2 regions of the Lysinibacillus sp. NPDC093197 genome follow, and region 2 is predicted to be linked to the other one. Evidence: riboswitches for the same ligand, from Rfam matches in the RefSeq annotation. Region 2 holds a riboswitch; the other holds the start of a gene.
What was found. A riboswitch is a leader RNA that binds a small molecule or an ion and turns the genes downstream of it on or off. The one in region 2 is predicted to bind FMN.
Positions count from the first base shown of each region.

Region 1: another riboswitch for FMN. It lies ahead of ACIP9G_RS09495 (ECF transporter S component); the one in region 2 lies ahead of ribE (riboflavin synthase).

Region 1 is NZ_JBIVOH010000002.1:733,823-739,655, forward strand. Features, by position in the region: partial or broken gene ACIP9G_RS09490 (recombinase family protein) at 1-591, opposite strand, end outside; gene ACIP9G_RS09495 (ECF transporter S component) at 860-1,447, opposite strand; FMN riboswitch at 1,675-1,871, opposite strand; gene ACIP9G_RS09500 (RNA polymerase subunit sigma) at 2,168-3,466, opposite strand; gene sigX (RNA polymerase sigma factor SigX) at 3,463-3,996, opposite strand; gene ACIP9G_RS09510 (ATP-binding protein) at 4,180-5,833, opposite strand, start outside.
Region 2 is NZ_JBIVOH010000002.1:410,622-416,454, reverse strand. Features, by position in the region: gene uvrA (excinuclease ABC subunit UvrA) at 1-1,694, shown strand, start outside; FMN riboswitch at 2,042-2,167, shown strand; FMN riboswitch at 2,289-2,414, shown strand; gene ribE (riboflavin synthase) at 2,571-3,209, shown strand; gene ribB (3,4-dihydroxy-2-butanone-4-phosphate synthase) at 3,267-3,896, shown strand; gene ribH (6,7-dimethyl-8-ribityllumazine synthase) at 3,914-4,381, shown strand; gene ACIP9G_RS07920 (spore germination protein) at 4,517-5,833, shown strand, end outside.

The DNA of each region.
Region 1 (5,833 bases), 320 kb from region 2:
TTTTTCAATTTTAATATTTCAGCAAACCGCCACTTATTTCTTTATCTTTCAATACCTGATAATTTGTTTCTATGTCTGTACGTTGCTGCTTACTAAGCGTATCAAGGTTTAATTGTGGTCTACCTAGATGCTTACCTTGTTTCTTTGCTTCTGCAATACCTTCTGCTTGTCGTTTGAGTAGCTTTTGTCGTTCTTAGTCTGAAGCATATGAAAGCAATGAGAGAAACTGATCTTCCATTAACTTATCCTTTCGCCCATCCCATCCCTTTAAATTTACGACTATCAAATAGTGTTTCATTTTCCAATACAACTATATTTGCATTAATTTCTCTAATAATATGCTTCCACTCTTTAGTAATTTCATCATAGTTACGTCCTAGACAATCCAATGCATCTATATAAACTAAATAGCCTTCACGAATAACTTGTTTTAAAGCTTGATAAAATGGTCTATTAAAGTCCTTACCGCTCGCTTTATCAATGAATGTGTCTCTCTCTGCTATATCAAGTGCTTGCATATTTATTAATTGTCGTTCAATGTTTCGCTCCGTAGTTGATATTTCGAATGTAACCGAATGTCTTTGTATTCATCTTATCCAACCCCTTTAATTACCATTTTTTACATTTATAAATCATCGATAACTTTGTCTGTCAATGGCACGGTTTCCTGCTTTTTGTTCTTTCCGTATGAGAGAACATTGTATAGCCATCTAATGTATTTTGCTTAAATTCTGTAACTCTTTTTCTGAAAGGAAATCTGAAATTGCAAATTTAATCAACAAAAAACACCTCCATAGACATAACAGTCCAGAAGGTGTCATTACTTGAACACTATCCTAAATCATACTTTTTTTCCATATTATTTTGATAAATACATTGTACGTTGTTGTTCAATCCATCTACGCATCGTTGTGAACAGTAACACCATGATAGCTGTTAATAGAACACCTTTTACGATATTAAACGGCAAAATACCTGCAATAATCATTTTATATAATGAATCGCCAACTACTGGCTCCATACCTAAGAAATAAGTGTACATCGGTAAAAATACTGCGTAATTTAAAAAGCTCATCCCTACTGCCATAACGATCGTTCCTGTCGCCAAACCTCCGACAAGACCCGCAATTGTTTTAAAACGGTTAAAAACAAATGATACTGGTAAAATAAATAATATACCTGTCACAAAGTTTGCAATATGTCCAACCGGAACCCCTGTAGGCGTACCCGAGAAAATCCAATCCAGTATATTTTTAAATAGTTCTACTAAAATACCCGCAACTGGACCCATTGTGATAGCTGCAAGTAAAGCTGGCATATCACTGAAATCCACCTCTAAAAATGCTGGGAACGGCGGAATCGGGAAATTAAAAAGCATTAATAAAAACGAAATACTACTTAGCATACCAATCGTAATAAACGATTGCAGTTTGATATTTTTCTTCATTGAAAACTCTCTCCTCTTTGCTGATTCAATCTTGCAAGAAGAAAGGTTACGACGTAATCGATTGTTTTTTCACGAAAAAACCCTTATGCACATCAGCATAAGGGAGAAAAGGCATGATTAAATAACGCCATTACTAGCTATTTTTTGTGCATACAGTGTAATTAGTAGACACACTGAAAAAAACGCTCGCACATAGCTTAATTCGTAACAACGAATGACGATCGTACCTTCATCTTCTCCCATCCAGACTATACTGTCGGCCTTGGAATCGCACCAAGTCAGCCATGCAAAAAAAACTTTGCACAGGTCGCGGGCTGAAGAGCCATTTAGTAAATCATGCGAGCTAATGTAGTTTAGTACAACACTAGCGATTTACAACTCTATTACCGCCGGTCGGGATTTTCACCCTGCCCCGAAGATGAATCAATATTATTTTATAAATTAACTATAATGTTTTATCACATAAAAGTAAATACTTCTGCTTAAAAAATTCCGATTAAATTTGTATGTTTTAATGAATGCTTCTATAAAAGGGCCATTTGATTTTCGAGTTCAGGTAATTCGAATTCAGCCATGAACGACGAATTCCGCGTTTTAGCACTGTGATTCCGCGTTTCAACAGCCGGATTCCGCGCTTCAGCACCCGATTTCCGCGTTTTCTCCATCAGACAACTCATACAAAAAAACAGCTACCTCATAAAAGATAGCTGTTTTTCTTTGTTACTGCATTGTTTGTTTATTTGCACCTACAGGTATCGGTAAAAAATTTGTTAAATCAAAGCCTTCCCAACTATCCTGTACGACGTTATCTAAGCGTAGCTTTTTATCAAAGCTTGAAGCTGTCAGCATCATGGCCTCGATTAATTGCGTTGCCCGCACAGCATCCATTGTCATTAAATCCAGCGGTGCGTCAAAGGTGATGACAACACCACTCTCTTCTTCTTTCACTGTGTACGTTACATTTTCAGGGATGACAGGTACATAAATATCATCTTTTTTATCACGCATTGCGATAAGTGCCTCTGTAACAGTAGGATATGTTTGGTGGAAGTCTGGCGATAAATATTCAGTACCATTTTCTTCTGTATATAAATAATAGTTGTAATGATTATCTTTCGTTAACTGTATAGGCTCACTTGGCTCACCAACCTGCGAAAATTCATAAGGAGTACCATCTGCATTTTTTAACGCAATCGCTTTATATTCAGAGTCGGAAAAAGTATCTTTTAACGAGCTTAAATATTTTGTTACGGAAGCTGAAGCTACATCGTAATCATTTTTTTTAGGTAAGACGTGAACTAGCGTCTCACCCTCTTCCTTCAACTCACCTTTGTATGGATGATAATTAGCAAAACCAAGTGCTTCCTCATCAATTTGTGGTGCGTATTTTTCATACATTTGTAGAGTTGTCGGCTTTTTCTTTCCAAAATCAGCCGTTAATTTTTCGTTCGGGATTACATAGGTCATTGGTATGCTATCAGCATTGCCACCTGGTAAGCCGATTCTAAATACTACTGCATTTGCTAAATCGTCTTCGTAAACTGATGTCCGAAGCGATAGCATTCGTGCATGTTCGGCACCGATATTCGCTTTCATCACACCATCTGCATTTTCATTTTCTTGTATAGCTCGATCCTCTTGCATCGTAGAAAAATTTTCAGGAGGGGCATTTGCCTCATCCTTAACTGGATTATTATTTGTTAAAAACACGTACCCTGCTATTGATAGTACAAAAACAGCTGCAATACTACTAAAAATAGGTAACTTACTCTTTTTACGCTTTTGCATCGGCTTGATGCTTTCATTCTCATGAGCAGCAATAGACTGCTCTTGCTCTTCAAGCACTTTTGAATCTGTTGGTTGTTGCATTGCTTCTTGAAGATGTATATTATCTTGCAGACGTGAATCTGCTAGCAATCGTTTCAACACTTCTTCTTTCGAACGGTTATCAGTCAGCTTCGGGGCATTCTTCAACATTTGTTCTAGTTGTTCATCGTCGTCAAATTGTTTATGAGTCATTGCCTTTTCGCCTCCTGTTCCCTAACCTGTTGTAGCTGTTGCCTTAAAAATTTAATGGCTCGATGTTGCGTCGTCTTAACCTTTGCTTCTGTCCAATCAAGTATTTGCGCTGTTTCAGCAATCGATAAATCTTGGAAAAAGCGCATAATAATCACCATTTTTTGATCCCCTGTACAATTTTCAAGTGCAGACTCTATTTGCATTAATTCATCACTGGCCTGTAGCATATCTTCCGGTGATGGTGTGGTTGAATGTAGTTGTTCCGTTTCCCAGTCAAAAAAATCGAGCGAATGTTTTTTCCGCACTGCCTGCTTTCTAAAATGATCTATTGCGACATTTTTAGCAATAGCAAAAAGCCATGTTTTTTCACTGCTATTTCCTGCGAATTGTTCATACGATCGCAGAACACGAACGTACACCTCATGTGATAAATCCTCAGCAAGTGTACGATTTTTCACTAGATAAATAAGAAACTGGAACACGTCTTGATGGTATGAATCGTATAATCGATGGAACACGGAGTCATTCAAAGCACTCCACCCCCGTTCTCATAGTATTTGTCGTCTAACGCTCGCACAAGTTACATCTTAATTAATGATTTTTTGCTCAAAATTTCGCTATGTGCCATTCCCTGCACTAAAACTACATACAATCAGCTAACAGACTTTGGCATTAAGTTTTCGAATCAATGGGCTTCTAACGGACAATGTTAGTTAGTCGAAGGGTAAATAGAAAGTAAAGGTTGTTCCTTCTTTTAATACACTATCGACCATAATATTTCCAGAATGTGCCTTTACAATGTTTCGAGCAATAGCAAGCCCTAAACCTGTTCCCCCTTTAGAACGTGTACGCGCTTTATCAGCCTTGTAAAAACGCTCAAAAACATATGGTAAATCTTCCTGTGGAATACCATGTCCTGTATCCTGAACAGAGATTTTAGCAAATGTCGGTTCCTTCTCTACTTTCACAAAGACAGAACCTTCATCTGTATGACGCAGTGCATTATCAACTAAGTTCGTTAACACTTGTTCAATACGATCCTCATCCATGCTTATGACCGCATCTTCCTCAAACTCACTATTAAATAGGAGCTGTACATGCTTCTCTTTTGCTACTTGTGCAAATTTTTGCGTAATGCGCTCAAATGTCGCATTAATCGGTACTTCATCTTTGTATAATGTCATATGTCCAGATTCCATCCGTGCTAAATCCAATAAATCTGTAACTAAACGTCCCATACGCTTTGATTCATCATAAATAATTTTAGTAATCTCATTGCGCTCTTCTTGATCTTGTATAAAATCATCATCCATTAGCGCTTCTGAGTAGCCCTGAAGCATTGAAATAGGTGTCCGTAGCTCATGTGATACATTGGCAATAAAGTCTGAGCGAAGCTTTTCTAGACGATGCTGTTCTGTCATATCACGGATAACAGCAACAGCTCCTCGTATCAATTCCCCACTATAGAGCGGGCTAATCGTAAATGTATAATAATTTCCATCCATCTCAATTTCTTCTTCCAGCTTATCTTCAAACATTAATACATGATCAAGCATATGATATAGTTCAGGTGGAATAGGCTTTGCACTTTGCGAGCCTTTATTGACAAACCATTTTTGCATTAAGCGTTCCGCAGGTGGATTGCTGAGTAAAATAGTACGATCACGATTAAACGTTATAACAGCATCAGTCATAGAAGTTAAAATATTGGATAATTGCTCATTTTCTTGATTGATTACCTCTAGATTGTGCTTTAACTGGCGCCCCATTTGGTTGAATGCAACCGCAAGCTGTCCAATTTCATCGTTTTGCGTTGTCGGCATTTTTGCCTCGAAATTACCTTTTGCAATTTCAAATGCTAGCTCGCGCATTTTTCGTAGCGGTGAAGTAATACGTGATGAAAGGAAAAATGCAAAGAATGTCGTTAACACAAAGGCAATGAATGCCGCTAAAAAGACAATTTTCGTAGTCTCTTTGGACGTTTTATGTAACGCATCTGGACTTTGGTAAATAAATACAGCACCATGCACTTCATTTTCTACGTTTAGTGGGAAACCTAACACGACATACGATTCCATTTTTTCTTTATCAGTCGACGATGGCATCATCATTTCCTTAATGATCGGATCATCTGATTTGAAAACTTCATGGAATGCTTTATTCGCTAAAATTGCGCCTTGAATTTCTTTTTTGTTAACGCCTTCCTGCATCGCAAATGTTACTTCTAGATGATTAATGGCGATAAGCGCATTTGTACCATCAGGTAAAATATCTGTTAATAGTTGCGAAGTCGATTCGGCTGTTTCATTGTCATCCACTATACTCGCTATTGTTGCAGCCGTTTGACGCAACGAAATCTCGGCTTGC
Region 2 (5,833 bases):
TCATACCGAGCTTATGGAGACGATATAAGGAGAAAGAGGGAGAATCAGGGGCTAAAGAAAAAGAAGGAAGTTTCTTTCATGAACAACTTTGCCCAGATTGCCTTGGTGCACGCTTAAAGAAAGAAGTTCGTCAAGTAAAGGTAGCGGATGCAACAATTTCGGACGTATCTGAGTGGTCGCTTGAAGATGTATTCAAATGGACGAATAGCTTGCAAACGGCGTTACCTAAAGCAAGTCATCATTTATTGGTGCCTATTATCGAGGATATGTTAACAACACTTCAGCGGCTTATCGATGTTGGACTTGGTTACCTTTCATTGAACCGTCAGACGGTATCATTGTCTGGTGGGGAAACACAACGTCTACGACTTGCTACCATATTAGGTTCAGCTTTAACTGGCGTTCTGTATATTTTGGATGAACCGACAACCGGTCTTCATGCAAAGGATACAGCAGGTCTCATTCGAGTGCTTCAGGAATTACGTGATTTAGGTAATACTGTACTAGTTATCGAGCATGATGTTGAGATGATGCGAGCGGCAGATCATATCATTGATATCGGTCCTGGTGCGGGAATACATGGTGGTACTGTTGTAGGTGAAGGCAGTCTGGATGATTTAATGTCAAATGAGCAATCAGTGACTGGAGCTTATTTGGTAGAAGAATGCTCCCCTTCTCCTGTTCGAGTTCGTAGAGAGGGAAATGGACAGCATATCACGATTCAACAAGCAAAACTTCGAAATGTCGACATCCCTACTGCTTTTATTCCATTGGGGTGTCTTGTGTCAGTAACAGGCGTTTCAGGTTCGGGGAAATCTACGCTTGTTTTTGACATTCTTGCACAAGGAAAATCGAAAAACCTTGCCCAAATAGGATGTAAGGAAATTAGTGGGTTAGAGCATATCGAAAATATCGTTATCTTTGACCAATCGCCAATGGGAAGAGTACAGCGTTCTAATGTCGCTACTTATACGGATGTCTTTACTCACCTCCGCAAATTGTTTGCAGGATTGCCAGAAGCAAAAGAAAGAGAATTAACTTCAAAGCATTTCTCATTTAACTCTGCGGGTGGACGATGTGAAACATGCCAAGGTTTAGGGGTATTATCAGTAGATATGGATTTCCTAGCAGATATAGAAGTGACATGTACAAACTGCAAAGGGAAAAGATTTACTGACGAAGTGTTGCAAGTTAAATATGAAGGATACTCCATTTCAGATTTGCTAAATATGTCTGTGGAGGAGAGCTTACCAATTTTGAAATCGGAAACAAAGATTTCTCGCATGATTGAAATGCTATGTGAGGTTGGGTTGGGTTATCTTCAATGGGGGCAATCGGTCAAAACTTTATCTGGCGGTGAAGGACAGCGTATTAGGCTGGCAAACGAATTAAGTAAAGCATCCAAAAACCACACGCTTTATTTATTGGACGAACCTACGACAGGTCTTCATCCATCTGATATTAAATTGTTACATGCTTTATTAAACAGACTTGTCTGTGCCGGAAATACCGTTATCGTCGTCGAACATAGTCTAGAATTAATCCGTGAATCTGACTGGGTTATCGATATTGGACCTGAAGGAGGAGCCGCAGGTGGTAAGCTTGTAGCTGAAGGAACGCCAGAGCAAGTGGTAAAAGTATCGGATTCCTATACGGGGATGTTTCTGAAAGAAGTACTCGCCGAAGCGTTCTAATTACATTTAACAAACGGCACTTTAGAAAAATACCAAAAAGTGGAAAATTAAAAAGAATACGCTCTTTTAGTTAAGATGAAGGTTACTGTACATCTTTCTACTAAAAGAGCGTATTTATTTATTTATTTATTTATTTATGAACCATTCAAAAGTCCATGCAAACGTTACTATTTTAAATTATCCCCAAAGTCCCTTGCTCCTTATTCATACGCTCAATTATTAGCTGGTTGCTTTAATTTGCACATGTGGATTGTGCCAAGGCAATTAAACTGCACAAAATAGCCATTAAAAAATTTTAAGTGGATAATGTATTAAAATAATGTTATCGTATGAAGTAACTAAATAAACATATCCTTCAGGGTAGGGTGAAATTCCCAATCGGCGGTGATGAAGTAATTCAAAGTCCGTGAGCGCAAGCTGATTTGGTGCAAATCCAAAACCGACAGTTACAGTCTGGATGGGAGAAGGGTAGATGTGTAAGCTTTTTAAATTCATATGACTTTAAAAGGTCTATTTGGCTACGCTTATATTCAAAACTACTTCCCATCGCCTTCGTTGGGGAGTTTTTTTATTTAGTTAAAAATTTAATAGGTATCTGTTCTTCGGGGTAGGGTGAAATTCCCAATCGGCGGTGATGAAGCAATTCAAAGTCCGTGAGCGCAAGCTGATTTGGTGCAAATCCAAAACCGACAGTTATAGTCTGGATGGGAGAAGAACGATGAGATGGTAGCCTTTGGAAAATTTATTCCCATTAGGTTTATTTAGTGACGTCTTATGAATTAGAACTCCCAAACCCCATTTTTATATGGGGTTTTTTGTTTGTCTTGTTTAAGCAATTACAGGTCAAAATTTAAAAAGTAGAAAGTAGGTGAAAAAATGTTTACAGGTATTATTGAGGATGTTGGTACAGTAAAAACCTTGCAAAACGATAGACAAAGTATGAAAATAACTGTTATTTCGCCAAAGATAGTATCGGACGTGCAGCTAGGAGATAGTATAGCTGTCAATGGCGTGTGTTTGACAGTAACACAATATAATGAGCAGGAACTGACAATGGACGTAATGCCTGAAACAGTGAAAGCGACAAATTTGCAGCAACTCACGGTTGGTAATGCAGTAAATTTAGAGCGTGCAATGCCTGCGAATGGACGTTTTGGTGGTCATTTTGTTTCAGGGCATGTTGATGGAGTGGGAAAAATATTACGCAAACGTCCAATGGCCAATGCAGTATACATCGATATAGAACTTTCAGAGGAATTAACTAGCTATTGTATTCCTAAAAGTTCAATCACAATTGATGGAACGAGTTTAACGCTCTTCCATGTGGCAAAAAACAGCGTCACCGTATCGCTTATTCCACACACATACAAGGAAACCGTATTAGGGACAAAAAATGTTGGATCACCAGTCAATATTGAGACCGATTTAGTTGGTAAATACATTATGCACCAGCTACAGCGTGGTCAGCAATCACCGACCATTACAAAAGATTACTTAGCGAAGCATGGGTTTTAACCTGTCTTTGAAAGTAAAGAATGTACAGTAAATTAAAGTTTATTAGGAGGTGGCAATTTGCTACATTCAATTGAAGAAGCAATTGCAGATTTAAAACAAGGCAAAATGATTGTTGTCGTGGATGATGAAGACCGTGAAAATGAAGGGGATTTACTTGCCCTTGCAGAGTTCATGTCACCAGAAACGATAAACTTTATGGCCACATATGGAAGAGGGCTTATTTGTACGCCGATTTCACAGCAGCTTGCACAACAATTAGCGTTGCATCCAATGGTCATAAATAATACAGATCATCACCAAACGGCATTTACTGTAAGTATTGATTACAAAGATACAAAAACAGGCATTAGCGCCTTTGAACGTGCGTTGACAATTCGAAAAATGCTAGAGTCACAAGCGCAAGCAACTGATTTTCGTAGACCTGGGCATGTATTTCCCCTTATAGCAAAGGAAAATGGTGTTTTAGAACGTAGAGGGCATACGGAGGCAACTATCGATTTAGCAAGGCTTTGCCGAAGCATACAAGCTGGTGTTATTTGTGAAATCATGGGGGATGATGGTGAAATGCTTCGCTTTGATGACTTAGTCAAATATGCGGAAAAACACAAATTAAAAATGATTTCGATTGATGCATTAGCAGCCTATCGTCGTCAACAAATACAAGGAAAAAATTCACTTACAGTGTAAAAGAGGAGAATCAATTTATGGGGAAAACATTTGAAGCACAATTAATTGGCAATGATTTAAAAATAGCGGTAGTAGTTGGTCGATTTAATGAATTTATTACTAGTAAATTATTAAGCGGTGCAATGGATGGGCTAAAACGTCATGGTGTAGACGAGGATTTAATTGATGTTGCGTGGGTACCAGGTGCATTTGAAATTCCATTTATTGCAAAACAGCTAGCGGAAACAAAAAAATATGATGCCATTATTGGTCTTGGCACAGTTATTCGTGGCTCTACAACACATTATGATTATGTTTGTAACGAATCAGCAAAAGGCATAGCTAACGTTTCACTTACAACTAACATACCAGTTATTTTTGGTGTTGTCACAACTGAAAATATTGAGCAGGCAATTGAACGCGCTGGGACAAAATCTGGTAATAAAGGTTATGACGCAGCAATATCAGCTATTGAAATGGCGAATTTACAGAAAATGATTGGCTAAATTTCAATGACATAATGTATAGGTGAAAAGGATAACTGCATAATTTGCTGGACATTGGGAAAAATATTGTATGTGTATTTTAGTACAATAATTTATTTGAATCGAGTTCAGTAGGAGATGAGGAATATTCAATCAATGAATCAAAATATCGAATTGAAAACGTTGAAAGAACTATTTCAACGCTCTGCTGACGTAATATTTCAATCTTATACCTTTCAACAGCATAATGTTCATTTTATTACATGTGAATCAATGTTCGATCAGTTATTATTGAATAAGGTCATTATAAATCGAGTCCAATCTTTGTGCGAAAATGTTTCAACACCATTATTAGCAGAGCAAATAATAAATGAATTACACATTCCAAATCTTCAAAAAATAACGAATTTAGAAGTGGCTACTACACGTGTATATACAGGATATGCTTTGCTGTACTTTGAAAAGGAGAAAATTTTATTCTCAAGTAAAATTTCTAATAAGCCGAATCGAAATCCTGAAGAAACAAAAAATGAACTGGTAATTAAAGGACCGAGAGATGATTTTATAGAAGATGTCTTTATTAATATTGCTCTAATTCGCAAGCGACTACCAACTAATTCATTGAGTGTAGAAACAATGGAAATTGGTAGGCGTTCTAAAACAACTGTAGCCGTTCTTTATATGGAGGATATTGCCAATAAAACGATGGTGGATGAAGTGAAAACGCAATTACGTAAAGTTGATACAGATGTCGTGATTAATGGCGATATATTGATGGATGGGGTGGGCAAAACATCTAAAATTCTTCCCCTACATGATTATACAGGTCGCCCAGATTTTGCAGTACAAACGTTAAGTAGAGGACGCATTCTTATTTTAGTTGATGGAGTGTCCTATGTCATCATTACACCACCTAATATCTTTTTACTCTTTAAATCAGGTGAAGACAATGATTATCCAGCTATTGTAGGTTCTATAGAACGACTGCTACGAATCGTAGGCATATTAATAAGTATGCTTGCACCAGGTTTTTGGCTTGCCTTATCGACCTATCATCAAGAACAAATGCCAATTCTACTTTTAGCAACAGTTGTACAATCAAGAACGGGCTTGCCTTTTCCTACCTTACTGGAAATATTGCTCATGTTATTTATGTTTGAATTATTTCGAGAGGCAAGTCTCCGCTTACCATCTCTTTTGAGCGGAACCATGAGTGTTGTGGGAGGTTTAATTGTCGGAGATGCGGCGATTAAGGCAGGCATAACGAGTCCTTCAATGATAGTAGTAATTGCTATTTCAAGTATTGCGGCATATACACTTGTAAATCAATCGTTTGTAACGGCCATGAGTATTTTCCGTCTATTTGTCGTCTTAATGGCTTCTTTTTTTGGCTTATTTGGTTTCTTTTTGTCCCTATTCTTTATTCTTATTTATGTTGCGAATATACGCGTGCTAGGTGTACCGTACGTAAGT